Regions from separate parts of the Komagataeibacter xylinus genome, predicted to be linked through region 2. Evidence: riboswitches for the same ligand, from Rfam matches in the RefSeq annotation. Region 2 holds a riboswitch; the other holds the start of a gene.
What was found. A riboswitch is a leader RNA that binds a small molecule or an ion and turns the genes downstream of it on or off. The one in region 2 is predicted to bind S-adenosylmethionine.

Region 1 (16,054 bases), 790 kb from region 2:
GCGGGCCGCGGGCTGCGAGGAGGCGGCGATCCGCCTGGCTGATGCGCTGGGCTGCGCCGTGGTGAGCATGGCGGCGGCCAAGAGCTTCTTCCCCGAGGATCATCCGGCCTATGCCGGTACTTACTGGGGTGATGTGAGCAGCCCCGGCGCGCAGCAGATCTTTGACTGGGCGGATGGCGTGCTGTGCCTGACCCCGGTGTTCAATGATTACTCCACCGTTGGCTGGACCGCGTGGCCCAGGGGCGACAACGTGGCGCTGATGGAGGCGCGGCATATCGAGGCGGCGGGCACCACCTATGATGGCGTGCACCTGCGCGACGTGATCGATGCGCTGATTGCCCGCATCAAGGGGCAGCCCAAAAAGGATGCAACGCTGGTTGAATACAACCGCATCAAGGCCCCTGTAGCGCCGGTGGCGCCTGCAGCCCCCGATGCCCCGCTGGTCCGCGCCGAGATGGCGCGCCAGATCCAGGCGCTGCTGACATCCAACACCTCGGTCATCGCCGAGACGGGCGATTCGTGGTTCAACGCCATGCAGATGAAGCTGCCGCGTGGCGCGCGCGTGGAACTGGAAATGCAGTGGGGCCATATAGGCTGGTCCGTGCCCGCCACCTTCGGTTACGCCGTGGCCGAGCCGGAGCGGCGGATCATTGCCATGATCGGCGATGGCTCCTTTCAACTGACCGCGCAGGAAGTGGCGCAGATGGTGCGGCTCAAGCTGCCGGTCATCATCTTCCTGGTCAATAACCGGGGCTACACCATCGAAGTCCAGATTCATGACGGTCCGTACAACAACGTCAAGAACTGGGATTATGCCGGTCTGATGAAGGTGTTCAACGCCGAGGACGGTCACGGCCTGGGCTTCCGCGCCACCACGGGTGCGGAGATGGAAAAGGCCATTGCCGCAGCCCTGGCCAACAGGGAAGGCCCGACCCTGATCGAATGCCAGATCGACCGTGATGATTGTACGAGCGACCTGATCTCGTGGGGGCGGCGTGTTGCTTCCGCCAACGCCCGGCCGCCTGCCGCGCGCTGAAGCGCCTACGCCTTCATGGCCTGAAAGCGGGGGGTGCCTACGGGCGCCCCCTTGCTGTATGGGCCACGCATCAACTGCAAGAGGATGGCCGACATGACCGGACAGACCGGCCCGCGCGTGGGCTGTGGCGCGGCCATTATTGATGAGGAAGGGCGAATTCTGCTGCTCAGACGCCTGCGCCAGCCGCAGGCAGGCTACTGGGGCCTGCCCGGTGGCAAGGTGGACGCGAACGAGACGACCTGCCAGGCGATGGCGCGGGAAATTGAAGAGGAAGTAGGGCTGATCGTAAAAGCCCCTGAATTCTTATGCCTGGTGGAGGAACTCGACACCGCGGCGGGGCATTTCTGGGTTTCCCCGGTTTATCTGGTCACGTCATGGCAGGGCGAGCCACGGCTGATGGAGCCGGACAAGCATGAGGGCCCGCGCTGGTTTGCGCTCGATGCCCTGCCGGAGAACCTGACAACCCCCACCCGCCATGCGGTGGAGGGACTGACACTTCAGGCAACCCTGAATTGTAAAAAATGACAAAGTTTGATTTTTGTCGTGGTTACCGGGGGCGATCCGGTCTCAGATAGGCGAAGGGTCAGGACGGGTCAGCTGCCGTATCGAGCGTGCGGGCATAATCGAGCAGCGCGCGGCGGTGGCGGGCATGGATCATGCGCGTGGTCAGGGACCGGGTCGGAATTTCATCCGTAATTAACGGAAGGGCACCGGCTGCGATGGATGAAGCTGCGGCAGACGGGGCGATCGTATCAACTGCAGGGGTCATTGCTGTTTTTCCGTTATGTGCCAAGGACAGGACAATCTCCGGTGAGTCGGGTTGTTAACCGAACGACACATTACCTAATGTTCATACATGTCAGAATTGAGGCATAAAAGACATACTGGCGCGGAAAGCTCATTTTTTCGTTCACATTTAATTTATCATATGGAACTCAGAAATAGGACCACGTTCCTCCCTGAACCTTTCCGCAAAGTAATGTGAGCGTCTTATCGACTGGCAGGAATTAAAAAATTATCTAAATTTTGTCCTCTGGCTAAAAAAATCAGGTGACTTGCCTGCACTCTCAGCCGATATGGCGCAGGAACTGCCCCTTCTTCCAGGCATGGCACAGGGCGACTGTGCGCTCCGACCAGTCCTGGCCCAGGCTCTGCACCTGTCTGGTCTGGGCATGGGTGCCGGTCCACGCCAGAAGCTGGATGCGGCGTTGGATGACGAGGGCTGGCAGGATATCAAGGTCAGCCTGCGTCAGGTCGCCCGTGGCGCCGTAGCCCGCCAACCAGTGGTCAACCCAGCGCGGGGCCTGCGGATGGTCTTCGTAAAAACTCAGCGCTGCTGCCAGATCGTGCATGAACCAACTGATGCCGCAGTCATCAAAATCGATCAGGCGGGTCTGCGTACCGCTGACTAGCAGGTTGGCCAGCCGCAGGTCGGCATGAATCAGGCCGAATCGTGCAGGGCTGGTGCCATAATCAGCCAGTTGGTCTGCAACCGTACGCAGGCAGCCTGCAATCAGGTCGCGGGCCGTATCGGTCATGCCCGGCGCGTCAGGCCACCGGCCCCACAGGGCATCGGGGCCGGTCATGGTGGCAGGGGTCCAGATTTTGCGGGTGAAGCCGGGCGGGCGCTGCCAGTGGCGGCTGTGGGCATGCAGGCGGGCTGTCACGTAGCCCAGCCGGGCGAAGGCGGCGGGGTCGATATCGGTGGTGGGCTCGGTGCCCTCCATCCAGTCAAACAGCACGGCATGGCGAGGCATGCCATCGGGGCCGCAAAGGGTGCGGATGCACCCGCCATCAAGGCCGGGCCGGGGCTGGGGCACGTCCAGACCTGTGGCATGCAGGGCATCGAGCCATGCCAGTTCGCTGCCAATCTCGGCGGCGGTATGATAGCCGGGCCGGTGCAGGCGCAGCACATGGCGCGGGCCGGATGGCGTATCGATGCGAAAGACGACGTTTTCTGAAATGGAAAGCAGGCTGGGCTGCGCATCACGCAGCGGGTACTGGGCCAGCGCTGCGTGGGCCAGCCGGTAAAGGGAGGCGGGATCGGTCATGATCCCTCTCCCATACCGCCTGGGCACGTATTGATGAAGGGTGGGTTAGAGAATGCAGTTGAACTGCAGGCCCATCACCGCCGCATCATGATAGGTGGTAGTGCCGCCGGGGCGGTTGATATACTGGAAATCGGGCTGGAAGCTCATGCCGCGCGCGGTGTGGATGTTGTAGAAGACTTCGTACACATCCTCATGCGTCTGGATGCCCCAGGCCGGACCCCACTGGTTGTTCAGGTAGGGCGTGCCTGCCAGCGCCGAGGATTCCTGCTGCATCACCGAGGCGCGGCTCATCTCGAAATAATGGAACATCGCACCCACCGTATCGAGCGGGCGGCCCCATGCGGCGCCGGTTTCCACCATGCCGGCCCAGGCGTGGTATTTCATCGCCGAGACCTTGCCCGATGTATACATGAAGCCTGAAAGCGCGATCAGGCCGTTGGTCGGGCCCTTGCCGTTGCGGATGAACATCTGGTCGGCCTGGAACCACGCAGTGCTGACACCGGACTGCTTGCGGAAGGGCTGGCCCGTCAGCACGGCGGAGTTGCCGTTGATGTCGGAATACAGGTCGTTGTACTGCGAGTTGTCATAGCCATACCCCGCCTTGTAGTGACCGGCGAGGTGGTGTTTGCCGAATTCGGGCAGCCAGCCGAATTCCACCGGGGTGGAGAACTTGCCCAGCCCGCTCTGCGCCCAGGCCCAGCCCGAGATGCCACCGTTATAGGAATGCGGGGAGACGGCAAACATCGAGGCCATGATGTAGGTATCGACCGTGGGCATGACGCGCATCACCACGCCAAGGTTGCCCGAAGGCCAGTCACGCCCGCCCGGCACGTATTTGCCCGGCGCGGGATTGCCGCAGATCGACACGTTCATGAAGTCACAGAACAGGGGGGATGCGGCAAAGAAGCTGCCCACCGGAATCCAGCCCGCGCTGATGTCGAGCCGGTTATGGAACAGTGACTGTTCGGCATACATGTACACAAGGTGGGCGACCACGTTACCACGCGCACCGTAGATCTGCTGCACGCCGGCAAGCGAATCGTGGATGTAGTCCGTGCTGGCATTCCGGCCATGACCGTTCACGATCATGGTATGGGTCCAGAAATTCTTGGGCGCGCCTGCCAGCTTGTGCCAGTCGATATCGATTTCCACGCCGACCTGGCCTGCATCGGTCACGCCCTGCTTGGCGCCACCACGGAAGTTGCCTGCCAGTTCCTCATGCACGTCGGCCTCGATATGCACGCCGTGCTTCTGCAGGTAGGGCTGAAGCCCCGCCCAGTCGCCAAAAAAGTGCTGGTTGCCGTAGGGCGCGCTGTAAAACAGCCCCGGATCCTGCACCGTAACATTACGGCGGGAGTTGATGTTGAGGCTGGGCTGTGCGCCGACAACGCCCTGGCCTTCTCCCGGAATGGCCTGTGCCCACGCACCACCTTCACCGCAGGTGAAAAAGGCAAGAAGAAACAGGGGGAAAAGCGCAAAAGAGCGGATAAATCTTCGGGTCATTCGCATATCGATAGCATATTTCATGCCGAATATAAACCTTGGCAGGGGAATTGTGTAAAAACTAATATTTTGCAAAATATTGGTAAAGATATTTTTTTTTGTTATATCAATAGATTTATGTAAAATGTTACTATTCCTTAGGGTGTTTTTTTTGTGCAATGCACAAATACATCAGAACTTCGTGTTTGTTCTCACATATTACTCATTTGCCCTATCCGGGCCCATGATATCGTACCCCGTCCGGCCGACCGTTGACGCAACCCCGTGGGAATGCTGAACATGGCCCCATGTCACGCCTTGATATGAAAAAACCGTTTCTGCCCGTTCGCATCGCCGTGCTCACGGTATCCGATACCCGCACGCCCCAGACGGACAGGTCGGGCGATATACTGGCAGCCCGCATCACCACGGCGGGCCATGAAGTGGCTGCCCGCGCCATCGTGCCCGATGATGCGGGGCAGCTTGCGGCCACGCTGTCGGGCTGGATTGCCGACCCGCAGGTCGATGTGGTCATTTCCACCGGGGGCACGGGTGTGACCGGCCGTGATGTCACACCGGAAGCCTTTGACCGGGTGATCGAGAAGCGCATCGAAGGGTTTGGCGAACTGTTCCGCATGCTGTCGTACCAGAAGATCGGTACCTCCACCATCCAGTCCCGTGCGCTGGCAGGTGTGGCAGGAGGCACTTACCTGTTCGCCCTGCCCGGATCGACCGGCGCGGTGAAGGACGGGTGGGATGACATTCTGGTCTGGCAACTTGATAGCCGTCATGTGCCCTGCAATTTTGTTGAGCTCATGCCCCGCCTGCGCGAGCACCTGCCGCCCGGACATGATGACTGATGCGCGAAATGCAGGGAAAAGGATAAAGGTTTCCGGATGCCGTTCTGGTTGAAAAAGGCGGCATCGGGTTAAGGCAGGCTGAGGAGAAAAGGCATGACAGGCACAAAAAAGCTGCTGTTGCTGGCGGGTGACTATGTCGAGGATTACGAGATCATGGTGCCCTTTCAGGCCCTGACCATGCTCGGCTACACGGTTGATACGGTCTGCCCCGGCAAAAAAAAGGGCGACTACGTGCTGACCGCCATCCATGATTTTGAGGGGGCGCAGACCTATAGCGAGAAGCCGGGCCACCGCTTCGTGCTCAATGCCGGTTTTGATGCGATCAGCCACGCTGATTACGCGGGCCTGATCCTGCCCGGTGGCCGCGCGCCGGAATATCTGCGACTCGATGCACAGGTGATCGAACTCGTCCGCGCCTTTGCCGATCGCCCTCTGGCCGCGATCTGCCATGCCGCCCAGCTTCTGGCGGCTGCCCGCATCATTTCAGGCCGCAGGGTTTCCGCCTATCCCGCCTGCCGCCCCGATGTGGAACTGGCGGGTGGCGTTTATGCCGATATTGCCATTGATGCCGCCGTGACCGATGGCATGCTGGTTACGGCGCCTGCATGGCCCGCGCACCCGGCCTGGCTGGCGCAGTTCATTGCCGTGTTGGGGGCGAAGGTCACACTCGCTTAAAAGCGGAGAAAAGTTTTCTGGTGAAGCTTTTTGAAAAAAGCTTCACCAGAAATTTCTGATTGTATTCAGATCCCCGCGCTGCTCATGGCCGGGCGGTTGAGAATGGACAGGAATTCCCGCCGTGTGTCGGAGTTGGTGCGGAACGTGCCGAGCATGCGGCTGGTCACCATCGACACGCCGGGGCGGTGCACGCCGCGCGTGGTCATGCACTGGTGCGCCGCCTCGATCACCACGCCCACGCCATAGGGCTGGAGTTCCTCGTTGATGGTGTTGGCAATCTGCGCGGTCAGGCGTTCCTGGATCTGGAAGCGCCGGGCATAGGCGTCGACCACGCGGGCCAGCTTGGAAATGCCCACCACCCGCTTGCGCGGCAGGTAGGCCACATGCGCCACGCCAATGATGGGCACCATATGGTGCTCGCAATGGCTCTCCACGCGGATATCGCGCAGCAGCACCATCTCGTCATAATCATCGACCTCGGAGAAGGTGCGGCGCAGCATGTCCACCGGGTCTTCGGCATAGCCTGCGAAGAATTCGCCATAGGATTTGATGACGCGGGCAGGCGTGTCGCGCAGGCCTTCGCGGTCGGGGTCTTCGCCCGCCCAGCGCAGCAGGGTGCGTACGGCCTCTTCTGCTTCCGTGCGGGTGGGGCGGGAATCGATGGGGGTCATGCTGTGGGTTCTTGTTGCAGGGGCCCGCCCGGCAGGGACAGGCCACGGAGGAAAAACTTAATGCAGGATGGTCGGGTGGTGCGGGCTGTCGAGGCTGAAGACCGGAATGCTGATATCGAAGTGCTCCCGGCTGGCCGGGCGGATCATGTGGTACTGCCCGCCCATGAAGCCGGTTGGCGTTTCAAGGGCGGCGCCTGACATGTATTCAAAACTGGCGGCGGCGTCGATCAGGGGCTGCTCGCCCACCACGCCTTCGCCTTCCACCCGTTCGATCCGGCCCTGCCCGTCCACGATGCGCCAGCTGCGGCGCAGGAGCTGCACCGCCGTATCGCCGTGGTTCTCGATCCGCACCCGGTAAGCCCACACATAGCGGTGCTCATCGGGCTCGGACTGGTCATCGAGCCAGAAGGTCTGGACCACCACGCGCACCCTGTCGGTCGTCGCCTCGAAACACGGCGTGTTGTCCGGTGTCTCGCCCAGTGCGGCGTCAGCGGCTTCCCCGCCGGGGGGAAGGAAGGGCCTGTTCTTGCTCATGGTGGCGACGCTCCTGCTCTTACCGGTTGGCCAGCGCCGCGAGGCCGCGCCTGAGGTCATCGATCAGGTCATCGGCATCTTCCAGCCCGACCGAGAAGCGGATCGCGCCATCGGTAATGCCAAGGCGGGCACGCTCTTCCGGTGCGAGCTTCATGTGGGTGGTTGTGGCCGGGTGCGTGACCAGCGAGCGGGCATCGCCAAGGTTGTTCGAGATCGAGATCAGCCGCAGCGCGTTCATGAAAGCAAACGCCCCCGCCTTGCCGCCCTCGACCTCAAACGCCACCAGTGTGGAGCCCGCCGCCATCTGCTTTTTGGCCAGTTCGTATTGCGGGTGGTCCTTGCGGCCGGGATAGAACACGCGGGCAATGCCGGGAGCTGTGGCCAGGAAGTCGGCTACTTTCGCGGCGTTCTGCGTCATGGCGTTGACGCGCAGGGCCAGGGTCTCGATGCTCTTGAGCATGACCCACGCATTGAACGGCGAGAGGCTGTTGCCGGTATTGCGCTGGAAGGGACGCAGCACCTCGTTGATCCATTTTTCCGCGCCCAGCACGGCGCCACCGAGCACGCGGCCCTGGCCATCAATGTGCTTGGTGCATGAATACACCACCACGTCGGCCCCGAGTTCGAGCGGCTTCTGGTAGAGCGGGGTGGCGAACACGTTATCGACCACCACGGTGGCCCCTGCCTTGTGGGCAAGGTCACAGATCATGCGGATGTCGAGCACGTCGAGCATGGGGTTCGACGGGCTTTCAAGCAACACGGCACGGGTGGGCTTGTTCAGTGCGTCCTTCCACGCTGCCATGTCGCCGCCATCGACGAACACCGTCTCCACGCCGTAGCGCGGCAGCAGTTCGGAGACGATCCAGTGGCATGAGCCGAATAGCGCGCGCGAGGCCACAACGCGGTCGCCCGCGCGCACCTGTGCGAGCAGCGCCGATGACACGGCGCCCATGCCGGTGGAGGTCAGGGCACAGGCTTCAGCGCCTTCAAGGTCGCACAGGCGGCGCTCGAGGTTGGCTACCGTGGGGTTACCAAAGCGGGTGTACTGGTAGTGCGAGACATCGCCGGTAAAGGTGCCTTCGGCCTGCTCGGCGCTGTCATAGACAAAGCCGGAGGTCAGGAACATCGCCTCGCTGGTCTCGCCATAGGGCGTGCGCTCGAGGCCCGCGTTGATCAGGCGCGTTGCGGGGCGGAAGGATTTGGGGTCGGGCTGGTCAGTCATGGTGGGTGGCAGTTCCTGCAAACAGGGTGGTGTGAAGGCAGGCCAGCGCCGGTTGATGCCCGGCAGTCTGGCCCGAAGGCGGCGCACGACCGTGGAAACCATGATGCCCGCGCCCTGTCACCGGCGGGATCAGGCCTCTTTAGCGCGTATGTTTTACCTCGCCGCAAGCCGGCCGTATCAAATCACGAGGGCACGGGCGCAACCTTGCCCGGGCATGCATGCTTATTGCGGATCAGGACCGGGTGCGTCAACTGCTGGCCAGCCCCCTAAAGGGGTGATTGCATCTGCCATGCTTGTGCAGTATAGAGGGCGGGCCTGCGGGTGTAGTTCAATGGTAGAACGGCAGCTTCCCAAGCTGCATACGAGGGTTCGATTCCCTTCACCCGCTCCAGTTTCCCTTACAGATCGTTATCCTGATCGTGGCCATCATGATCTGTCTGCGTATTTTCAATACTGCAGTCGGACAGGGCGCATTCACTCTGCCTGTCCCGATCATTTTCAAGATAATGATCAGCCTGCGGCAGTAGTTTTCAATAATGGTGCCAGATAGGATGCATTCTGTGGTGCATTTCTGCACGTAATAGTGTTTCGGGACGTATATCCACAGGGGAATGACTGTATTCCGTATTGGGTTACCCAATCTGGGAACAGTGATTTAAAACAGTAAAAGTTTCGGGGTGCCGCCTTTTTTTAAAAAGGCGGCGTCTTTCAAAGCTTTTTGAAAAAAGATTTGCCAAAAACTTTTGGCCTTTCTGCCTTTTTATCGGGTTGGGGTGGGTTCGGCCGTAGCCTGCGTGTCGGCATAGGTGCTGCCATTCCAGACCCACCGATCTGTGCCATCGACCAGCAGGTCGTGCATGCCCTCATGCATTTCGGGCGTGATGGTGATCGGGCCGCTGACGGAATCCAGAACCTGTATCCATTTACGCCCGTCCGGCAGGTAAACGGAGGTGGAGCACCCCGCCGAGCCGCACAGGCTGGCCGATTGCAACTGCACGAACAGCGCCGTGCGCGGTGGATCATCCGACAGGCGGCCCGAGCCTGTCAGCAGCACCGGACGTTCGTTCTGCATGGCGGCATCATGCAAATCGGGCGAGACCAGCAGCCGGGCCTGCCGGTCGAGTTCGGTGCCGGGATGCTGCGCCAGAATCACTGGCCCCCCTTCCGCCCATGCCGCACTCACGCCCGGCAGCCCCATGATGACGACAGGCAGCACAAAGGCACGCAGCAGGTAACGGATACACGGCATGAAGGGCACACTCCCGCAATGACAAAGGTATAGCGAACCCAATGCGTAGCGCCCTTCAAGGTTCCGTGCTGTCTTCCAGTCCGTGGCAAAAGCTGCGTTTGCAAACGGTCAGCGTTTCTTGAAGCTTGCTGATGAATGCAGGATATTTTCTGAACGGGCCTTTTCAGGTCGTTTCTGACCCCGCAATCTGTATTTCAGTAAACGTAAAAAGATTTATGAAAATAGTGAAGATCGGGGATGTTTTTTATATCAATACCAATAAGGGCAGGGCCTGTTTTTAGTATTTAAAAATATTCCATGGTGAAGTGAATTAAAACGGACAAAAGTTTTTGGGTGCCGCCTTTTTGAAAAAAGGCGGCGTTTCCTGAAGCTTTTTAAAACAGGCTTCTCCCAAAATAGACCTCAGCTCCGCCCGTGGTGGCGGGTGCTGGCGGCAGGTTCCGCTGCCGTTGTGGGCCAGCTGGCCTCGATGCGGTCGCTGAGCTGGTTCAGCAGGCCCTCGGTCACCTTGGCAATGTTTTCATTGCTGCCGGTTGCCCCGCTGCCCAGAATGACGGTGCGGTTGCGCTGGATGGGCTGGCGCGAATCCTGCGGAATGATGGCCCAGTCCGCATTCAGCGCGGAGGACCCATCGCGGCTGACATCAAGGCGGCTGATATTGAGCTGCAGCCGCCAGGTGGGGCGGTCGGGCTGGGGCTGGTCGGTCACGAACAGGTTCGGCCATTTCTGCGCAAGCCGCGCCGTGATCAGGTCGGTTGCCCCCACGGAAAGGCGGCTGGCCCAGCGGCCAAGCCCGCTGCGCTCGATTTCATGGCCGTTGCGCACCATGATGTCCTGGCTGTCCAGATAGTCGGGCAGGCGGGTCCGCTCGACCTCGATGACCGGCGTGCTGTCGGTAATGGGAGTGGTGGAGGTGGTTTCCGCACCCGTGGCGATGGCAGGCGCGCCCAGCGTGTAAAAGCGCACGGGCGCTGAGGAACAGGCCGACAGCACCATGGCCGAGAGCAGCAGGCCACCACCCGCCCGCAGGGCCGGATACAGGCGCGAAAGGGAGATAGCGGGCTGGCGCGTTTTCATTGATTGCGTCCCATCAGCAGAAGTTGCGGATTACTTTCGACTTCATTGGCGAATCCGCGCAGCCCGTAGCCGGCTTCCATTACGTCACGCATCGTATCATTCAGGTTGAGCATGTCACGGGACTGCGGATCGAGCAGTGCGCGCAGCCCTGCAAGGGTTTCACGCGATTGCGCCATGGTTTGCCTTGTGTTGGCAATGAGTGTGAGCAGTTCGGCACGGCGGCCTTCAAACTGGCGGGTATTGGTGGCAATCAGCCTGTCCAGCTTGTTTATGCTCACGCTGGCCCGGTTTTCCGCATCGATCACGGTGGCGCGGATCTGGCGCACCGCCATCTCACTGTGCGCCGATGTATCATGAATGCTGGTCATCATGCCCGGCATGGTGGCGTTCACGTCAGCCACGAGCCTGTGCACGCTGGCCAGGGCGGTGGCCAGGTCATGGCGCAGCCCCTCCATGGAGGTGGAAACCATCATCGCTTCAAGCTGCTGCAGCGCGGTCTGGCCCATCGGTATTTCCGGCAGGTCGGTCAGGTCGGGGTGCAGGCGCACGGGCGTGTCGGGGTCGAGGTCAAGATCGAGTTCGGTCTGGCCCGTGACCAGGCTGTGCAGCATCATGTCCGCCCGCAGCCCGTTGGCCACGAGTTGCGGCAGCGGCGGCAGGTCGCCCCGCCCCGGCGCATGATCCGGGTCGAACAGGATATAGACCGGCATGTAGGTGTGGTGGTCGACCGGGTCCACCTTGACCGTAATCCGCTCGACAGCACCCACCGGCACCCCGCGGAAATTGACCGGCGAGCCAATATCCAGCCCGTTCGTGGGGCTTTCAAACACCACCACGGCCTCGCTGCTGCGGCCGGGCAGGGGCAGGTCGCCCTTGACCGTCAGCACGCCAAGCCCCACGGCCGCCACCCCGAGCACGACCGCGCCGATCAGTGTCTGCCTGCCGGGCATCGGCATTACCCGTTTCCATGGGTGCTGGAACTGTCCAGCTGCTCACGGTGCATGAAGGCGTGCACCGTGGGGTCGGTGCAGTGGTCGCGCAGCCATGTGGGCGAGCCATGGGCGATGGCAGTTTTCTGGTCGGCATCAAGAAAGATGCCATCATCAGCAATATGGAACAGGCTCGAGAGCTCGTGGCTGACGATGATGATCGTAGCCCCCAGCCCGTCGCGCAGGTTCAGGATCAGCTCATCAAGCCTTGCCGAGGTAATGGGGTCGAGACCGGCAGAAGGCTCGTCGAAGAACAGGATATCGGGGTCGAGCGACATGGCGCGCGCCAGCCCCGCGCGCTTGCGCATGCCGCCGCTGAGCTCGGATGGATACTGGTCAATGGCATGCAGCATGCCCACAAGCCCCAGCTTGAGCTCGACAAGCTGGCGGATCACGTGCGGTTCAAGCTTGGTGAACATCTGCATGGGCAGGGCCACGTTCTCGCCCACGGTCATCGAGCTCCACAGCGCCCCGCTCTGGAACAGTACGCCAAAGCGGCGCCCGATCCGCACGCGGCTGTCATCATCGCCGGCCCAGTAATTGTCCTTCTGCACCATGTAGGTGCCGTGCGTGGGGCGCAGCAGGCCGATCATGCTCTTGAGCAGCGTGCTCTTGCCGCAGCCCGAGCCGCCCATTACGGCAAAGATGCTGCCGCGCCGGACCTGAAACGAGACATCATGCTGGATCACGCGCGGGCCGAAGGCCAGCGTCACGTCATTCACGTCGATCATGACGGGGCGGTCATCGGTGGAGGGCATCTGGTTATTCATGGCGATCAGATCCCGATAACATTGGCAATAACCGCGAAGACCGCATCAAGCGCGATCACGCCCACAATGCCCACCACCACGGCCTTGGTGGCCGCGATGCCCACATCAGCCGCACTCCGCCCGGCCTTGAGGCCAATGCGGCAGCTTGTCAGCCCGATGAAGGTGCCGAACACGAGGCTCTTGATGAAGCCGAAGGTGAACTGGTCAAGCGGCAGCGCCTGCAGGGTTTCATGAAAATAGCCCAGCGGCGAGACATCGAGCATGATGTAGGAGACGAAGAACCCGCCGAGCATGCCGATCAGGCAGCCATACAGGTAAAGCAGCGGCATGGTGAAGGCCAGCGCGAGCACCGAGGGCAGGATCAGGTAGCTCGAAACCGGAATGCCGAACACCTGCAGCGCGTCGATTTCCTCATTGGCCTGCATGGTGGAGATGCGCGCGGCATAGGCGCCACCGGTGCGGCCCGCCATGATGATGGCCGTCATCACCGCCGACATCTCGCGCACCATGGCAATGGCGACGAGGCTCGCCACATAGATGTCGGCTGCGAATTTGTGCAGTTCCACCGATCCCACAAAGGCCAGGATCGCGCCGACAAGGAAGTTGACCACGCCCACGATCAGCAGTGCCGCAGGCCCTGCGGCACTGAGGTCGGACATGAGGTCGACGGTACGCATCATGCCGCGCCCCACCACGGCGGCAAACCCGCCTTTGGCGGCTGCAGCCCCCATTTCGCTCACGCAGCCGACCTCGTTGAGCGTATCGAGCGTGAGCTGGCCCACGGCGGTGACAGGCTGGAATTTATGCGGTGGTAATGGCGCGGGCGTGGGCGGGATTTCGGGCAGCAGGTCGAGCAGCTTGCGCGCGGATTCGGGCAGGGTGTCGATGCGCAGCTGCACGTCGTCTTCACGGGCGGTGCGCTTGAGCTCCCACAGGAAGCTGATCAGCGAGGTATCCCATTTGCCAAGCTGATCGGTGCTGAATTCAACCGGTTCGCCGTGTGGCACATCCCTGAACCCGGATTCCGGAAAGTCGGGAAGATGGCCCTGCTGTGCAATCCAGTCCCCGGACAATGTGACAAGGGTCCGGTTCGCCTCGGGCTGCAGATGCCATTGCGGCGCACCATTGACGGACGTTTTCACCAGCCTCTCCAACCTCAGTGCCGCAACCTCGCCCACCCGGTTGCGGGGCGGCATGCACAAAACGATCCCGGTTCTCGTCATCCGCCTGTTTGCTGGCAGGCAGGTGGCGGGTCTCTCACGGTGTTCTGTTTTCCATACCAGATGACCCGCCCGGCACAAGCCCTGCTGCCGTGAAGGCTCCGCGATGGGAGCGCATGGCTTTGGCCGGGCCGTGCTCAGGGCGGCGCATGGGCGGAGGACATTTCCACTGCCGGATCGTTCACATGGCCGGTCATGATGGCGGCGGTCATGTCGGCCATGATGCGCTCGGCCACGGGCTGGCGGTAGTGCAGCGGATCCCAGAAATTGTCCCGGTTTCTGGTCAGGGCGGTGTCATGGTTGAAGTCGAGCACCAGCGTGTCGTGGCGGGGGGCTGTCACCCGGCTCACGCCCAGACGGCAGGCCGCAAGCCGCGCATCGGCCACACTGCCAGGCGTGCCGTGCAGAAAGGTTGAGGCAGGCGGGAACCACACGACGCGCCGCGTGATGGCAGGCATGCGCGCCAGCATATCGGCCAGCAGGTCCATGCCCGCAGGTGGCGTCTGTGCCATGCCGGGCGGGGCGGGCGTGTTGTCTGGGGGTGCCCAGCGGCTGAAAATGGCCTGCACGCGGGCGGGGTCGTACTGGCTGTCGGGGGGCACGAAGCGTGTATAGCCATCCGCGCCAAAGCGCTGGGGCTTGCGCCCGGCCAGCCACAGGAATTCATTGGCTGCTTCCTGCAGGGCATACAGGCTGGCCATGTGCAGGTAGCCTGCTGCTGGCGGGTGGCCGTACATCCATTCCGGCCAGGGGCGGTTGGGGCCGCTCAGGCTGCCGGGGCGGGGGTGGCACCAGGCGGCGTCGATGCCGATCAGGACAATGCGCGGCGCCGGGTGCGCCCGCAGGAAGGCATCGAGTTCGCGCGACTGCTCCCACGGGCTGGCGCTGTTCATGGCCATGCTGAGAAAATGTGCACCCAGCTCCGGTCCCAGCACGGCAGGCTGTATGAGGCGGCTGGTCGAGGTGCCGATGATGACGGAGTCAAACTGCGGCGCGCGCGCCAGCGCAGGCATGGTGTAGCGGGCGTTGGAGGTGACGGGTATGCGCGCAAGAGGCGGCGAGAAGGGCAGAATGTTCCACGGGTCAACCGTGATGATGAACAGGTAGAGCCCACCCCCCGTTACCCCGATCGCCAGCAGGGCCAGCAGGGCAAAGCGCCGCCACGGGCCTGCCTGCCCGGCCCCCGCCTGCCTCATTGATGGCGGAACGTCACGACCAGAACATCACGGTAGGCCGGTCGGGCGGGGTCAAGCGGGCGCACGGCCGTCACGCCATGATAGACGCGGTTGTCATTGACCACCGCCGTATCAAGCGGCTGGTCGAGCATGAACCCGCCAAGCAGGGTGCGTTGCAGGTCATGGATGGAGGTCTCGCCTGACATGACGTTCTCACGCCGCACCATGATCACCATCACCCAGTCCACGCCATCGCGGTGCAGGCCCTCGGGCGTGGGCTGGCCGGGGCTGTTCTCCAATGCTTCGATGCGGAACTGGTGCACCTCGGTGTGCCACACATCGGGCAGGCTCGCGGGTTCGCTCAGGTCGGTCACGATGCGATGCATGAGCCGCAAAATGGCCAGCAGGGCAGGGTGGCTGCCCATCTCGGGCTCGATGGCGCGGAACCAGCGCTCGATGCCGCCATTGAGTTCGTTGTAGTCGCGGCTCTGGTAATGGGGCTGGTGCTTCTTGCGCCTTATGCCTTCGGCGCTGATGGCGAAGGTGGCGTGGCGGCGGCGGCGGTAGCGACCGCCATCAGCCATGTAGCGGTCCAGCCCCAGCCGGTTCCAGCTTGCGGCAAAGCTGGCCCAGTCCGCCACGGCCTGCTGGCACAGCAGGGCGCGCATGGCCCCTGCGGGCACGAAGGCAAAGCCATCCGCGCGCAGGGGAGCCTCGAGGTGGGCCAGTATGCCCGCTGTATCTTCAGCCATGGGTGGAGTCATTTCCCTTTGGCGCGGGGGCAGCACTGGCGGCTTCGCCCTTGGGGGCATCGGTTGCACCCTCCGGGCTGGCGGCCGTGCTATCCTTGGCTTCAGGCTGAGCAGGCTTTTCGAGAGCGGCCTTGGGGAAATTTTCTTCCATGTGCATCTGCAGCTTGCCGGAGGGGCCGTTGGTCAGCAGGTTCATCGAAGTCGGGATTGGGAACTTGACCTGTTCCTTCACCATGCGCGCGCTCAGACGGCTGTAATACTCGCGGTAGACCTTCCACTTCGACCCCGGCG
Region 2 (16,054 bases):
GCATGATGTCTCGCCCTATGTTGCCCTGCTTGATGTGGAAGGGGTGCTGGTGATTGTGGGCAATCTTGGCCCGGTGCCCGCGTTCAGTTCGCTACCGCTGGTGCTGGGGCGGCGGCGCATTACCGGCTCGCCCGTGGGTGGCCTGCCACAGACACAGGAACTGCTCGACTTCTGCGCGCGCAAGAACATCCTGCCCGATTGCGAGATCGTGCCCATGCAGCAGATTAACGAGGCCTTCGAGCGCATGGACCGGGGCGATGTACATTATCGCTTTGTGATCGACATGGCCTCGCTCACCGCGGCCTGATACCAAGACACGTTTGCGGGTGCCGCCTGTTTTCAAAGGCGGCATTTGGCTGGGCGCACGGCAATGACTTGCGGGGTGCGGACCGCCATGGTTTAATTCCATCCAGATGGAATGAAACTGCGGAGGCCCCGCGCATGGCGCGCCCGAGAACCATTGACCGCGACAGGGTGCTTGATTGCGTCGAACACCTTGTGCAGCGCGAAGGTGCTGCCGCGCTGACGCTCGATGCCGTGGCGCGCGAGGCTGGCATTACCAAAGGCGGCCTGCAATACTGCTTTGGCAGCAAGGATGACCTGATTACCGCGCTGATCGACCGCTGGATCGCGGTTTTTGATGCACAGGTGAGCCAGAACATGCCTGCCCGCCCCGATGCCACCGATCGGGCACACGCCTATGTGGTGGTGGCCAGCCAGATTGATGAGGCCACACAGACCCGTATGGCAGGCATGCTTGTCACCCTCATGCAGTCACCCAAACACCTGCACCGGCTGCGGGCGTGGTATGCACGCTGGTTCAAAGTGTGTAATCCGGCCTCTGCCGTGGCGCGTCGGGCCCGCACGGCGCTTTTTGCCGCCGAGGGGGCATTTTTTCTGCGCAGCACAGGGTTTATTGAAATGGATCAGGCGGAGTGGGAAACTGTCTTCGCTGATTTTGAGCAACTGGTCGCATCCCCGCAGGCCAGCACGGATTGACAAGGCCCCTGACTATTATATCGCCCACAGGTATGGATGAAATGAACAGCGAAAGTCGTCTTTCACGCAAGCAGGCCGGCACTCCCGGCCCCGACAAGACCGAATCCCGCCCCGATTCCGCTCCGGCGGCGGCTTTCAGGGGCATTGACAACAGCCTGACGCACACCATTTCCGCCGCCTGCAAATGGCTGATGGAACAGCAAAAGCCCGATGGCCACTGGGTCGGGTCGGTCGCGTCAAACGCCTCGATGGAGGCCGAATGGTGCCTGGCCCTGTGGTTCCTTGGCCTTGAGGACCACTCCCTGCGCCCCCGCCTGGGCAAGGCCCTGCTGGAAATGCAGCGCGAGGATGGCTCATGGGGCATCTATTACGGCGCGGGCAATGGCGATATCAACGCCACTGTCGAATCCTATGCTGCCCTGCGCTCGCTGGGTTATGCCGCCGATGACCCCGCCCTGAGCCGGGCGGCTACATGGATCGCGAGCAAGGGCGGCCTGCGCAACGTGCGCGTGTTCACCCGTTACTGGCTGGCCCTGATTGGGGAATGGCCGTGGGAAAAAACGCCCAACCTGCCGCCTGAAATTATCTGGTTTCCCAACAAATTCGTTTTCTCAATCTACAATTTCGCGCAGTGGGCGCGCGCGACACTGGTGCCGCTGGCCATCCTGTCCGCGCGGCGCTCCTCACGCCCCCTGCGCCCGCAGGACCGGCTTGATGCGCTGTTTCCCGCAGGGCGCGAGAATTTCGATTACGAACTGCCTCCGCGTGATGGGCAGGATCTGTGGGCCACCTTCTTCCGCAAGACCGATCGCGCGCTGCACTGGCTGCAGACGAAATTCCTCAAACGCAACACCATGCGCGAGGCCGCGATCCGGCACATGCTGGAATGGATCATCCGCCACCAGGATGCCGATGGCGGCTGGGGCGGCATCCAGCCGCCATGGGTCTATGGCCTGATGGCGCTGCATGGCGAGGACTACCAGTTCCATCACCCCGTCATGGCCAAGGGACTGGCTGCGCTGGATGATCCCGGCTGGCGCTATGACCGGGGCGATGCAAGCTGGGTGCAGGCCACCAACAGCCCGGTATGGGACACCATGCTTGCGCTGATGGCCCTGCATGATGCTGATGCCGAGACCAATTTCTCCCCCGAGATGGACAAGGCACTGGGCTGGCTGCTTGAGCGGCAGGTGCGGGTGAAGGGCGACTGGTCCGTCAAGCTGCCGGATCTGGAACCCGGTGGCTGGGCGTTTGAATACGCCAATGACCGTTACCCCGATACCGATGATACCGCCGTGGCCCTGATTGCACTGGCCGCCTGCCGCGACCGGGAGGAATGGAAGGGCAGGGGCGTCGAGGCCGCCATTACCCGCGGTGTGAACTGGCTTGTGGGCATGCAGAGCACCTGCGGCGGCTGGGGCGCGTTTGACAAGGATAACAACCGCGCCCTGCTGTCCAAGATCCCGTTCTGTGATTTTGGCGAGGCACTCGACCCGCCTTCCGTCGATGTAACGGCGCATGTGCTCGAGGCCTTTGGCGTGCTGGGCCTGCCGCGCGACATGCCTGCGCTCCAGCGCGGGCTGGCCTATATCCGCGCCGAGCAGGAAGCCGATGGCCCGTGGTTTGGCCGCTGGGGCGTCAATTACCTGTATGGCACGGGCGCGGTGCTGCCCGCCCTTGCCGCCATTGGCGAGGACATGACCCAGCCTTACATTGCCAAGGCGTGTGACTGGCTTGTGGCCCACCAGCAGGAAAATGGCGGCTGGGGCGAAAGCTGCGCATCCTACATGGAGATTGCCTCTATCGGGCGCGGGCCGACCACGCCATCACAGACTGCCTGGGCGCTGATGGGGCTGATCGCGGCCAACCGCAAGCAGGACCATGAGGCCATCGTGCGTGGCTGCCGCTACCTGATCGACCTGCAACAGCCTGATGGCCGCTGGGATGAAAAGGAGTTCACCGGCACCGGCTTCCCCGGTTACGGGGTGGGGCAGACCATCAAGCTCGATGACCCGGCCCTGACAAGCCGCCTGCAGCAGGGCGCGGAACTCTCGCGCGCGTTCATGCTGCGCTATGACCTGTACCGGCAGTTTTTCCCCATCATGGCGCTGAGCCGGGCGTCACGCCTGCTTAAAAGCAGCACCTGAAACACAGGCAGGCGCATTTAAAATGCGCCTGCCCATCTGACTTTTAAAAAACTGAAAGAAGTTTTTGGTGAAGCTGTTTTCAAAAAGCTTCAAAACAGCGCTGCCTTAAATAAAGCAGCGCTGTTTATTTTTCCGTCCCGTCTTTCCTTGTTGTGGCGGGGCTGGCTTCAATCCCGTTCGGCCGGGCTTTCATGGCATCAGCGGCGGGCACGCCATGCAGGCGCATGGCTACGATCCTGCGCAGGATCGGCTCCTTGGCGCGCGATAATGCTGCTATCAGCAGCCTGTCCATGCCGGTCTTGCGCAACACAAGCTGTACATGTGGCGGCAGGTGCGCAATGACCAGATTGGCAAATCGGGCAATGATCAGTTCATCGGCCAGAATATTGAACACACTGGAAGAGGCGACCTGCCGGATGGTCTGCTCGATCAGCGGGCCATATTTTTCCAGAAGTTCGGAATCCCTGATGGACAGGGTCCTGTTGCGCAGCCACTGGATTTTCTCCTGCGAGGCGTCGCTTCTGTAATAGTCTTTTACTCCTTTCCTGACCCGGCCCGTTCTTTCGCCTACCGCAGCGATCCTTGATTTCAGCCATCCCTTTTTGCCACCATTTTCAGGGGGCAGGGGGGTATCATCGCCTTCCGGGCTGCCCTGCGCGGCTTCGGTGTGTTCGTGGTCTGCTGTCATCATGTTCTCCGGCCGGGCGTGGCTAATGGGGGCATGGGTGTTGATAAAGGATGGCCAATGCCTGTCGGTTAATCAGGCATAAAGCCTAGTTTATTGACATCTATGGGTACCTTTATCATAAGCACGGCCTCAATTCCTGCCCGTGAAAGAACTCACCATGCGTTTTTCAGTTAAATCCCTGCGTTCCGGCCTGGTGCTGCTTCCCGTGCTGGCGCTGACGGCCTGTGGCGGCCCCTCGACGAGCGACATACAGACGGCGCTGGACAAGAGCATGAAGCAGGAGCTTGACCAGGCAAACCACCTCAGCATGGAGTTGATCGGGCGGCCCAACCCGCTCGTGTCACAGAACCCGCAGGTCAAGGTTGTTGATAGCGACTGCCACACGAAGGAAGGCGAGGACTCCATCTACACCTGCAAGATCACGCTGAAAAACGCGCAAGGCGACGTGCGCGAGGCTACCGTGCCGGTAAAAAAGGTCGAGGGTGAATGGGTTATTCTGAAAAACTGAAAAGGTTTTTGGAGAATAACTGAAGTTTTGGAATGCCGCCTTTTTTTAAGACGGCATTCCCTGTAGTTTTTAAAAATTATTTCGTGCCTGGCGTAACGCAGGCAAAGCTTCGGGCATCATCCATGTCGCCCTGCCCATCATAGCGCGCAACAGCGGGCCAGGCGCAGAGCGGGCGGGTGCGGACAATCCTGCCCTCGTCAACGCGGGCCGCAACGATCATGTCAGGCGCCTGCCCGTGGCTGACCCAGTTATCGATTGCACCGAGCTTGCTGAAGGTGTCACACCCGGCACCACCGTGGCAGTGCTCCATGCCGGGAATGGTGATGAGCCTGACCCCGTCATGCCCGGCAGCCCCCGCGTGGCGCTGCACGGCCTGATAGTAGGTGGCAAGCTGCTGGGGATTATGGCCGTCATTCCAGCCGATATAGAGCAGCAGCCTGCCCCCGCGGGCGAGGAAGGGCGCAAGGTTGTCATCCACATGCAGGAGCGGGCCGACCTTGCGGGTGGCTTCCTGCACGTCGGTATCCCATTTCAGGGTGGTCCAGTCCCAGTCCGGGTTCTGGAAGGCTGCGTATCTGAACAGGTCGAGCGCTACGGGGAAGGCCTTGCCATCCGCTGAAAAACCATCCTCGCTGCCCTTGGCCGGGCCGGGGAAGATGACCGTGTGCGTCAGCGGGTCAACGGGGCCCTGATAGATGTTGCGCGCGGCACGTACTTCGTCGGCGGTCAGGCAATTGGTCGTGTTGCTGCCCGTTGCGCACAGAAGCTGTTCGGGCCTGAAGGCGCAGCGGTCCGGTTCATCCACAAAGCCCTGTTTTTTGCCTACCGGTCCCGCGCAGGCATTCATGACCGCCGTATTGAGCAGCCGGAACTTGTCGCGTGATACGCGCAGCGCCGGATCATGATAGCTCATCCACCCCGCCCAGAGCTGTTCGGCATTGAAGTTGACAATCGGGTTGGGCGGCGCGCCCGCTACAATGCCGTCATAATCCTCAGGGTAGCGTTTTGCTTCGATCAGCCCTTCCAGACCGCCGAGCGAGCAGCCGATCCAGTAGGCATGCGTGGCCTCGTGGCCATAGAATGTCCTGACCAGCGCCTTGGCCGCGACCGTCATCAGGTGGTCGGCGCGGTAGGCGTAGTCGATCATTTTCTCGGGGTGGCCCAGCGTAAAGCGCCCGCCCTGGCCCTCCGGGGTGGCGCTGTCATGCCCGGTATCGGTGCTGGCTACCGCATAGCCTTCGCTCAGGCCGGTGGCCATGCCATCATACATGAGCGAGCCTGCCCAGCCAAAATTGCCCACCCCCAGCAACCTGCCGTTCCACCCCTTGAGCGGCAGCCAGATTTCGGTGCGGATATGGGAATCCGCCGTTGGGTGGAGCGTGATGGCCACGCGGCAGAAGGCGGGGTTCGCGGCCTCGGTCGGGTGCCCGGCCAGGTTCATGCCCGGTGTGGACATGATGTGGCTGAGCTGGTCCTGCGGTGCGTGCCAGCTTCCGGCTTTTACGGTTTCAACGGTGGTAAAGGTGGCATCAGGCAGGGCGTGGCGGGCAAGGTCGCTACACCCTGTAGCCCGTGCCGTGCAGACCCCGGCCATCATGAACGGGGCGGCAAGCAGGGCACCTGCCACGGCGCGCCGGTAAGCACGCCATGAAGGGCGCGCGGGCAGGGGATCGGGGTGAGGCATGCGAAGGTCCTGGCGGCTCATTGCAGGGAAAACAGGTGTCATGCGCCGGATCGGGTCATGACGGCTGCCCCCATTGTGGTCCCGAATGCCCAAGGGTGGAAGCCCCCGGGCCACGGGCAGGCGGGGGCCTCAGTCCAGCGCGGGCCGCAGCCTCAGCGCCATGCGCTCACGGCCTCCAGTCCCGTCTGCAACAGTTGCGCCGCCCGTTCGGGGCTTTCGGCCTCCACATACACGCGCAGTTCCGGCGCGTTGCCTGAAGGGCGGAGGTGAATGACCTCGCTGCCCGCAAAGGTCATGCGCAGGCCATCGGTTTCATCCACATAGGCCAGCGTGCCGCAGGCATCGGTCAGGCCCAGCGCGTCCGCCCCCTGTGCCGGGTTGCTACGCAGGGCGGCGATATGGGCGGTGCTCTGGTCGGTGGGCATGTCTTTGAGCCGGTCGCTCAGCGTAAAGCGGCGGGGCAGCGTGGCGACAAGTCCGGCAAGGTCGGTGCCGGCCTCGCGCGCGGCCACGAGCGCGCAGATCATGGGCAGAACGGAATCCCGCGTAGGCAGTGCTGCCAGCACGCGCCCGCCGCGCGTGACCGGACTTGCCAGCAGAAAACCGCCATTGGCTTCATACCCGACCGAGGGTTCATGCCCGTCAACCGCCGCCTGCGTCATGGCCGCGACCACGTAGGGCGAGCCGATGCGCGTGCGCTGCACCTTATGGGCAAAGCCTGCCTGCTCCAGCGCCGTGTTGCTGCTGACCGGGGTTGCCACGGCGCGGGCGGCCAGGAAACGGGCGGCCAGAATGCCCAGCACGTCGCCGCGCAGCCATGCGCCATGGCGGTCGGCCAGCAGCGGGCGGTCGGAATCGCCATCGGTGGTCAGGATGGCATCAAGCGTGCCATCGGCGGCCCATTCGCGGGCGAGGGCGGCATCCTCGGGGCGGACGGCTTCGGTATCAACGGGGATGAAACTGTCCATGCGGCCCAGTGGTACGGCAGTGGCGCCAAGGGCCTCGACAATCTGCACCAGCACGTCGCGCCCCACGGCGGAATGCTGGTAGATGCCCAGTTTCAGTCCCGCCAGCGCATCGGCACCAAAAAAGTCACGGTACCGGGCCACAAAGCCGGGCACCACATCGGTTACGGGCGGCAGGTCGGGTGGTGCCGTCAGCGTGCCTTCGGCATCGAACCAGCCTTCGGGCAGGTTGACGTCAAGCCCGCGCATCGCGGCTTCATCGGGTTTGAGGAACTCGCCGCGCGCGCGGTTGAACTTGATGCCGTTGCGATCGGCCGGAATATGGCTGCCCGTGACCATGAGCGAGGGCATGCCATGCGCAAACGCATGCAGGCACAAAGCGGGCGTTGGCACATAACCGCAAAAGACCGGCACGCCGCGCATGTAACGGATCGCGGCCGCACAGGCGCGCAGGATGCGGGGCGTGCTCGGGCGCAGATCCCCCGCCACGGCCACTGATGCGCCGGGCGCGAACTCGCCAAGGCTGGCCAGGTGCCGCAGGTAGCCCACGGTGTAGGCGAAGCAGACCGAATCCTTCATCGCGCTGACAAGGCCGCGCGCGCCGCTCGTTCCAAACGCGACACCGGAATGCTGCATCCACTGGGCTATCTTCATGGGTTCTTTCTCGCTCCTGACCAATCCTGCGCGGGCTTTCGCGCCTGCCTGCACACAACGCAGGCGCGCGGGCAGGCGTTTATACAAACAATCGTGCCCGGTTGTTGCGACACGGGTCGTGCTTCCTGCCGCCTGCCCCCGCCGCGCGGGCCAGCGTGGGGCAGGGGCATGGCGCAAATAAGGCGGGCGGGAAGGGGGCGAAGAGTGCGATATTGTATGAATGGCTGATCTATACTGTGTTTTTGGTTTTTGTTCATAAAAACATAATAAAAATGTATCGAAAACATAACACATGCGGGCAGGCGCGGCGGCTAGATGAAGAGGCCGTGGTTAAGGAATGATGAATATGGCCTGCCGGTTCGTTGCGACATCATGATGTGCCCGTACGTCGATTGCGCACGGCCCCGTTCTTCGGGCCGGTAGGGCAGGCAGTCATGCGCTTTTTGAACGCAGGCGCAGGCATGGCGCCCTCCGATTTGAAATGGTTGTGGAACATTGCATGATGAACGATATCGCCGCCCCGCCAGCCCGGCAGGCCTTCACGACCATGGGCGATATCGCCTGCCAGGGGCCGGTCATCGGGCCGGATGCGCTGGGCGAGCGGCTGTTCGAACTGTTTCACAATGACCCCGCCCTGATGCTGGTGGCGGTGGTGGATGAACACGGCACACCAGTGGGCCTGGTGGAACGGCAGGCCTTCTTTCTCAAGGTATCGGGCCGGTTTGGCCATGCGCTGTTCAACCGCCGCCCCGTGGCGCTGCTGATGGATGATGCCCCGGTCATGATCGATGCCGACATTCCCTCCGCCGAGTTTACGGCACGCGCGCTCATGACCCAGCCCTCCGACCTCATGCGCGGCTATATCGTGACAAAGGCGGGGCGCTATCATGGTACGGGCTCGGCGCTGGACCTGATCAATGCCTCGCATTCCCACGCCGTGGCCTCTGCCTCGGGGCTGAAGGCGGCGGCGGAAGACCTGCGGCGGGCCAATAAACGCATCCTGCGTGACAAGCTGTTCATCGACACCATTGTCGAGAACATTCCCTCCGCCCTGATCGTGCGTTCCATGCGTGATGACCATCCCGTGCTGGTCAACCGCGCAGCAGAAGAAATGATGGGCTGCACGCGCGACCTTCTGCTCGAGCGCAATGTCGATGCCGTATTCGATGCCGACGAGATCGGCCACCTGCTGCTCAGCCGCGCGGCAGGGCGCGCACAGGCGGCGGAGCAGGTTCTGTGCGACCACCATGGCACGGCGCGCGCCATCGCCACCCGTCATGTCACCATTACCGATGAGCGTGGCGGCGCGCGGTGGGAAATGTGCGTGGCCGATGACGTGACCGAGCAGCGTAACGCCCAGCACCGCGTCGAGCAGCTTGCCCATTACGACCCGCTGACCGGGCTTGCCAACCGCGCCCTGTTCTCCGCCCGGCTCGAGGCCAGTTGCGCCCCCGGCCTGAGTGCGACGCTGCTGTGCATCGACCTTGATTACTTCAAGACCGTCAATGACGTGTATGGTCACGCGGCGGGTGATACGCTGCTGCGGCTGGTCTCCGCCCGGCTGCTGGCCTGCAGCCGGCCCGAAGACCTTGTGGCACGGCTGGGTGGCGACGAGTTTGCCATCATCTGGCCCGATGTGCCCGACCCCGCCGAACTGACCGGCCGCGCGCGCGAGATTGTCGAGACCGTAAGCAGGCCCTACATCATCGACGGGCACCATATCGTCATTGGCGCCAGCATTGGTGCGGCACTGTACCCGCAGGATGGCGACAGCGCCGAAATCCTTCTGCAACATGCCGATATTGCGCTGTACCGCGCCAAGTCGCTCGGGCGCAACGGCTTCCAGTTCTTTGATGCCGACCTGCGCGATGAAATCCAGACCCGCGCGCGCCTTGGCAACGACCTGCGCGCGGCCATTGCGGGCAATGCGCTGACGCTGCATTTCCAGCCGCTCTATTCCATGCCGGGCAACCGCATCAGCGCGTGCGAGGCGCTGGTGCGCTGGCACCACCCCGAGCGCGGCATGATCCCGCCTGACCAGTTCGTGGGCTTGGCCGAGGAGAACGGCCTGATCCACGACCTCGGGGAATGGGTGCTGCGCGCCGCCTGCATTGAGGCGGCGGGCTGGCCCGAGCAGGTGCGCATTGCGGTCAATGTCTCGCCCATCCAGCTGCGCAACCCGCGCTTCCTGAGCATTGTGGAAGGGGCTCTGGCAGCCTCCGGCCTTGCCCCCGCGCGGCTCGAGGTCGAGATCACCGAGAACATCTTCGTGCAGAACAGCGCCACCAACCGCGACATCCTGCACAGGCTGGGCCAGATCGGGTGCAGCATCGTGCTTGATGATTTCGGCACCGGCTATTCCTCGCTGGGCTACCTGCGCTCGTTTCGCTTCCAGAAGATCAAGATCGACCGCTCCTTCGTGCAGGAACTGCCCGAGCGCGGGGCAGCAGGCATCATCCGCGCCATCATCAGCCTGGCGCAGAGCATGGACATTCCCATCACGGCGGAAGGCGTGGAAACACACGACCAGTGGACGCATCTCAACGCGCTTGGCTGCAACCAGGTGCAGGGTTTCCTGCTTGGCCGCCCGCAGCCATCGGAGATGATCCGCCAGAGCATCCTCACCCACGCCTGAACGCAGGCGCCCCAGTGTGACTGACGAATATGTGTGCCTGCCCGCATGGCGCCTGTGCGCGCATGGTCTTGCCATCGTAACAGAAAACACTTAAAAGCGCGGCCAGCATCAGGAGTTGGGGCGACGCCCAACGCCAACCTGCCGTTCCGGGCAAGGTGGCGCTCCCGCAAGGGAGGATGTGGCCAGGCCGGCAACAAAACGGATCATGCCACGTAGCGCGTCATGCCCCTCACAATTGAGGACGGACGCGGCAATGCCCATAAGAATACCCGATGATCTGCCCGCACGCGGCACGCTTGAAGCCGAGGGCGTGATGGTGATGGGCGAGACCGACGCCATACGGCAGGATATCCGCCCGCTGCGCATCGGCCTGCTCAACCTCATGCCCAACAAGATCCGCACCGAGACCCAGATCGCCCGCCTCATCGGGGCGACACCGCTGCAGGTCGAACTCACGCTGGTGCGCATGAGCGGCCATGTGCCGCGCAATGCTTCCGCCAGTCACATGACCTCGTTCTACCGGGCGTGGGAGGATGTGCGCGGCGCGCGCTTCGATGGCTTCATCATCACCGGAGCCCCCGTCGAGCGCCTGCCATTTGCCGAGGTGACATACTGGGATGAACTGCGCCGCGTGTTCGACTGGACCCGGACCAACGTGCACCGATGTTTCAACATCTGCTGGGCCGCGCAGGCCGCGGTGCACCACTTTCATGGCGTGCCCAAGCACATGCTCGCCCGCAAGGCGTTCGGGGTATATGACCACCGCATTATGGCACCCACCTCGCCCTACCTGCAGGGCTTTGCCGATGATCTGTCCATTCCCGTCTCGCGCTGGACGGAGGTGCGGCGCGCGGACCTGCCGCGCGGCACTGACATGACCGTTCTGGCCGAGAGCCCCGAGACCGGCCTGTGCCTGCTTGATGACCCGCGCCACCATGCACTGCACATGTTCAACCATCTTGAATATGATTCCACCTCGCTGGCCGATGAATATTTCCGCGACCGCGAGAAGGGCCTCGATATTGCGGTGCCGTACAACTATTTCCCGCATGATGACCCGACCCTGCGCCCCATCAACCGCTGGCGTGCGCATGCGCACCTGCTGGCGGGCAACTGGATCAACCAGATCTACCAGACCACGCCGTTCGATATGGCGCGGATCGGGCATGAAAGCCGCAGCCCGGCCCTGGCCTGCGCCTGAGGGCACACAGATATGTGAAAGGACCATGGCTGTTCGCGCAAACGTCAGGCAATAAAAAGAACGGGGCGGGAATGGGGTATTCTCCCCCGTTGGCGGAGATGCTAGAAGTGATCAAGGCCATGATCCGCGGCTATTTATTGCGGTAAAAAACCGACATAGTTACAGGCATGACATTGCATGGCATGAAGATCGGCTTTCTATTCAATCACGACTGCATCCACCAGGTTTCGCATACGGCACCCATCATCTGCCAGCTTGTCGCGTTGGGGCAGGATGTTACGGTCATTACCTCATCGGTGGAGCAGGAGGCGCATGTACGCCGCACGGTAGCCGCCTGCGCACAGAACGTGACCTTCGTGCGCATCGACATCAGCCTTCTTGCGCGTGCCGTCAACGTGGTGGCCCGTTCCTTCCTGCCATTCCGCCGCATTGCCAACCTGCGCGAGAATATACGCCTGTTCGCCCGCTTTGACGCGCTGGTGGTGCCCGAGACCACATCCGCCCTGCTCAAAAGCCATTTCCAGCTCGACATCAAGCTGATCTACTTCCCCCACGGCGCGGGCGACCGCTCCATCGGGTTTCGGGACGTGACGCGGTTTTTCGACCTGGTGCTGCTGCCCGGTGAGAAGACGCGCGAGCGCATGCAGGCCAAGGATCTCATCCGCCCTGATGCGTATTCCGTTGTCGGCTACCCCAAATTCGATATCGTTGACCTGTCCAGACGCCGCCGGTTCTTTGATAACGACCGCCCGACCGTGCTGTACAACCCGCATTTCGATCCCGTCCTGTCCTCATGGTGGGATATGGGGCTTGAAGTGCTGGACTGGTTTGCGCGGCAGGATGACTACAACCTGATCTTCGCGCCCCATGTCATGCTGTTCCGGCGCAACCTGCATACATCGGTCGAGCACCGCAGGCTGCGCCTGCGCCGGATGATACCGCAGAAAATCCGCAACCTGTCGCATATCCTGATCGATACCGGCAGCGCCAACTCGGTCGACATGTCCTATGTACGCGGGGCTGATATTTACCTCGGTGATGTCAGCAGTCAGATCTACGAATGGATCTACCAGCCGCGGCCGTGCATCTTCCTCAATTCGCACAGGGCGCAGTGGCGCGACAATCCAAGCTATGCCCACTGGAACATGGGGCAGGTGATCGACCGGGTGGATGAACTTCCCCATGCGCTTGCCGTGGCGCAGGCGCAGCAGGCCCTCTATGGGCCACGCCAGCAGGAGGCCTTTGCCGCCACCTTCCACACCGTGCCCAATGAGAGTGCAGCCAGCCGCGCCGCCCGGGACATTGTGTATTTCCTCTCGCATGGTAAAACAGCCGCCGCCTGAAAGCTGAGAGAACCCATGACCATCGGTGTGGGAGGAGAGGGTCATGCGGATCGCCTATATCATCAACACGTTCGAGGGTGGTGGCGCTGCCCTGCCCATACCCGATATCGTGGAGGTATGCCGTGCTAACGGGCACAGTGTTGATGTTGCGGCTCTCTCCCCACGCAATGGCCGCGCCATGCCTGCCCTGCGTAATGCCGGGCTGACGCCGGTCGTACTGGCCGAGGATACATCATCTCCCGCGCTGATGCTGCACAGGCTGGATGCCTGGGTGCGGCAGGTGCAGCCCACCCATATCTGGACATCGCTCACCCGCGCGACCCTGCTCGGGCAGCTTGTGGGTTTGCGCCATGGTATTCCGGTGGTGAGCTGGCAGCACAACGCCTTTCTCAAGCCAGCCAATCTGGCGCTGCTACGGCTGATGAGAAACCGCAGCCGGTTATGGGTGGGCGATTCAGGCTACGTGACCGAACTGACCCGCCAGCGCCTTGGTCTGCCGGCAGATTGGGTGATGTCATGGCCCATCTTCCGCATTGATCCTGATCTGACGCCCGCCGTGCCGTGGCAGCCGGGCGAGGTGGTGCGGATCGGCTCGCTGGGACGGCTTGATCCATCCAAGGGGTATGACATCCTGTTCCGCGCGCTGCTGGCCCTGCGTGATGTGCCGGGCCTGCCGCCCTACAGCATCACCATAGGCGGGGAGGGGGCTGAGCATGCGCGGCTGCAAGGCTTCTGCCAGCGCCACGGGCTGGATCAGGTGCATTTCGCGGGTTATGTCGAGGATACGGCGGCCTTCCTGCGGGGGTGCCACCTCTATGTTCAGCCATCGCGGCAGGAAGGCTTCTGCATTGCCGCCCATGAGGCCATGAACATGGGCCTGCCGGTGCTGGGCAGCACCGTGGGCGAGATGACGCATTCCATTACCGAAGGGGTCAGCGGCTGGCACGTTCGCCCCCGCCGCCCGCATGAACTGGCTGGTAAGCTTGAACTGGCCCTGCGCCAGCCCGAACGGCTTGCCTCCATGGGGCAGGCGGCACGGGCTTATGTGGCGCAGCATTTCAGCCCGGCGGCCTTCATGCAGGCAGGCAGCGCGGTGTTGCAGCGCATGGCGGCGCTGGCGTAGCGCCACCATCTATTCCGACGTTAAAGAGTAAAAGTTTCCGGGTGCCGCCTTTTTTCAAAAAGGCGGCATTCTTCTGACGCTTTTTGTGGTCAGAGGATCTCGTCCGGCGGGGTCTGCTTGGTCAGCTGGTCATAGCGCAGCAGGGTGCCCAGCAGATCTTCCATGGCCGAGAGCGGCAGCATGGTCGCGCCATCGCTCGGGGCCGTGTCGGGGTCGGGATGGGTCTCGATAAACAGGCCCGCCACGCCAATGGCAAGGGCCGCACGCGCCAGAATGGGCGCAAACACGCGCTGCCCGCCCGAGGCCGAACCCAGGCCGCCGGGCTGCTGCACCGAATGCGTGGCATCATAGATGACGGGATAGCCCGTGCCTGCCATGATGGGCAGGGCGCGCATGTCATTGACCAGCGTGTTGTAGCCAAACGACGTGCCACGCTCGCACAGCATGATGCGCGCGTTACCGGTCGAGGCGACCTTGGCCGCCACGTTCGCCATGTCCCACGGGGCAAGGAACTGCCCCTTTTTGATGTTGATGGCCGCCCCCGTCTGGCCTGCTGCCAGCAACAGGTCGGTCTGGCGGCACAGGAAGGCCGGGATCTGGAGCACATCGGCCACTTCCGCCACCGGCGCGCACTGGTCTGGCTGGTGCACATCGGTCAGCACCGGCATGCCAAAACGCGCACGCACCTGCGAGAGGATATCAAGCCCCTGCGCCATGCCCACGCCCCGCGCCCCGTTGATGGAGGTGCGGTTGGCCTTGTCGAACGAGCTTTTATAGATCAGCCCGATGCCAAGGCGTTTCGCCATGCCCTGCAGGGCATCGGCCACCTCGGTTGCATGCTGGGCGGACTCGATCTGGCATGGCCCCGCAATCAGTACGAACGGGTGTTCGTTGCCAACCGTAAGCGAGCCGATATCGATCGTGGCATGCGCCGTCATCGCTTGCTCGCCGCGTGTGCTACCGCCGCCTTGATGAAGCCGGAGAACAGCGGATGCGGATCAAACGGCTTGGACAGCAGTTCGGGGTGGTACTGTACAGCGATGAACCACGGGTGGTCGGGGTATTCCACCACCTCGGGCAGGATATCGTCAGGTGACATGCCCGAAAAGCGCAGGCCGGTCTTTTCCAGCTGCTCGCGGTAATGCACGTTGACCTCGTAGCGGTGGCGATGGCGCTCGCGGATGTCGGTGCGGCCATAGGTCTCGGCAGCACGTGAGCCTTCGGCCAGTTTGGCGGGGTAGGCGCCAAGGCGCATGGTGCCACCCATCTCGCCGCCTTCGCGCCGGCGCAGCAGTTCGTTGCCGCGTGCCCATTCGGTCATCAGGCCCACCACCGGCTGGTCGGTCGGCCCGAATTCGGTCGAGGATGCATCTGGAATGCCCGCAAGGTTGCGCGCACATTCCACTACCGCCATCTGCATGCCAAAGCATATGCCCATGAAGGGAATGTTGTTCTCACGCGCATAGCGCACGGCGCGGATCTTACCTTCCGAGCCGCGCTCGCCAAACCCGCCGGGCACCAGAATGGCGTCGCTGCGGGCCAGCATGTTCACCGCATCATCCGATTTCTCGAAGCTTTCGGCCTCGACCCAGTTCAGCCGCACGCGGGCACGGTTGGCAATGCCGCCATGCTGCAGCGCCTCGATCAGCGATTTGTAGCTGTCAAGCAGGGCGGTGTATTTGCCCACCACCGTCACCACCACCTCGCGGTCGGGGTGGCGCACGGCATCGACGATCTTCTCCCACCGCGACAGGTCGGGGGCCGTATCGGTCGGCAGGCCGAAATGGTGCAGCACCTCGGTGTCCATGCCCTCGGCATGGTACGAGATGGGGCAGGCATAGATCGTGTCCACATCGCGCGCGGCGATGACCGCCTGCGGGCGCACGTTACAGAAATTGGCGATCTTGCGGCGCTCGTTTTCAGGTATTTCCCGGTCCGAGCGGCAGACGAGCATCTGCGGCTGGATGCCCACATTCTGCAGTTCCTTGACGGAATGCTGCGTGGGCTTGGTTTTCAGTTCACCCGCAGCCGCGATCCAGGGCAGCAGGGTGAGGTGGATGAACATCGTCTGGTCAGGGGCAAGGTCATTGCGCAACTGCCGGATGGA

Region 1: another riboswitch for S-adenosylmethionine. It lies ahead of metZ (O-succinylhomoserine sulfhydrylase); the one in region 2 lies ahead of FMA36_RS11840 (homoserine O-succinyltransferase).

The regions. Positions count from the first base shown of each region.
Region 1 is NZ_CP041348.1:1,677,290-1,693,343, forward strand. Features, by position in the region: gene FMA36_RS08040 (alpha-keto acid decarboxylase family protein) at 1-1,036, shown strand, start outside; gene FMA36_RS08045 (NUDIX domain-containing protein) at 1,130-1,561, shown strand; gene FMA36_RS08050 (hypothetical protein) at 1,620-1,805, opposite strand; gene FMA36_RS08055 (phosphotransferase enzyme family protein) at 2,104-3,087, opposite strand; gene FMA36_RS08060 (carbohydrate porin) at 3,133-4,614, opposite strand; gene moaB (molybdenum cofactor biosynthesis protein B) at 4,878-5,429, shown strand; gene FMA36_RS08070 (DJ-1/PfpI family protein) at 5,523-6,104, shown strand; gene folE (GTP cyclohydrolase I FolE) at 6,170-6,775, opposite strand; gene apaG (Co2+/Mg2+ efflux protein ApaG) at 6,833-7,309, opposite strand; gene metZ (O-succinylhomoserine sulfhydrylase) at 7,329-8,531, opposite strand; SAM riboswitch at 8,650-8,730, opposite strand; tRNA gene FMA36_RS08090 (tRNA-Gly) at 8,849-8,922, shown strand; gene FMA36_RS08095 (hypothetical protein) at 9,292-9,780, opposite strand; gene FMA36_RS08100 (PqiC family protein) at 10,183-10,857, opposite strand; gene FMA36_RS08105 (MlaD family protein) at 10,854-11,813, opposite strand; gene FMA36_RS08110 (ABC transporter ATP-binding protein) at 11,813-12,616, opposite strand; gene FMA36_RS08115 (ABC transporter permease) at 12,622-13,812, opposite strand; gene FMA36_RS08120 (hypothetical protein) at 13,974-15,032, opposite strand; gene FMA36_RS08125 (2OG-Fe dioxygenase family protein) at 15,029-15,763, opposite strand; gene FMA36_RS08130 (mechanosensitive ion channel domain-containing protein) at 15,756-16,054, opposite strand, start outside.
Region 2 is NZ_CP041348.1:2,469,881-2,485,934, forward strand. Features, by position in the region: gene FMA36_RS11800 (NAD(P)-dependent alcohol dehydrogenase) at 1-307, shown strand, start outside; gene FMA36_RS11805 (TetR/AcrR family transcriptional regulator) at 442-999, shown strand; gene shc (squalene--hopene cyclase) at 1,041-3,146, shown strand; gene FMA36_RS11815 (hypothetical protein) at 3,271-3,837, opposite strand; gene FMA36_RS11820 (hypothetical protein) at 3,992-4,342, shown strand; gene FMA36_RS11825 (tannase/feruloyl esterase family alpha/beta hydrolase) at 4,419-6,026, opposite strand; gene FMA36_RS11830 (phosphomannomutase) at 6,179-7,627, opposite strand; gene FMA36_RS11835 (putative bifunctional diguanylate cyclase/phosphodiesterase) at 8,145-10,280, shown strand; SAM-I-IV-variant riboswitch at 10,381-10,488, shown strand; gene FMA36_RS11840 (homoserine O-succinyltransferase) at 10,534-11,481, shown strand; gene FMA36_RS11845 (hypothetical protein) at 11,649-12,824, shown strand; gene FMA36_RS11850 (glycosyltransferase family 4 protein) at 12,868-13,947, shown strand; gene kdsA (3-deoxy-8-phosphooctulonate synthase) at 14,037-14,885, opposite strand; gene FMA36_RS11860 (CTP synthase) at 14,882-16,054, opposite strand, start outside.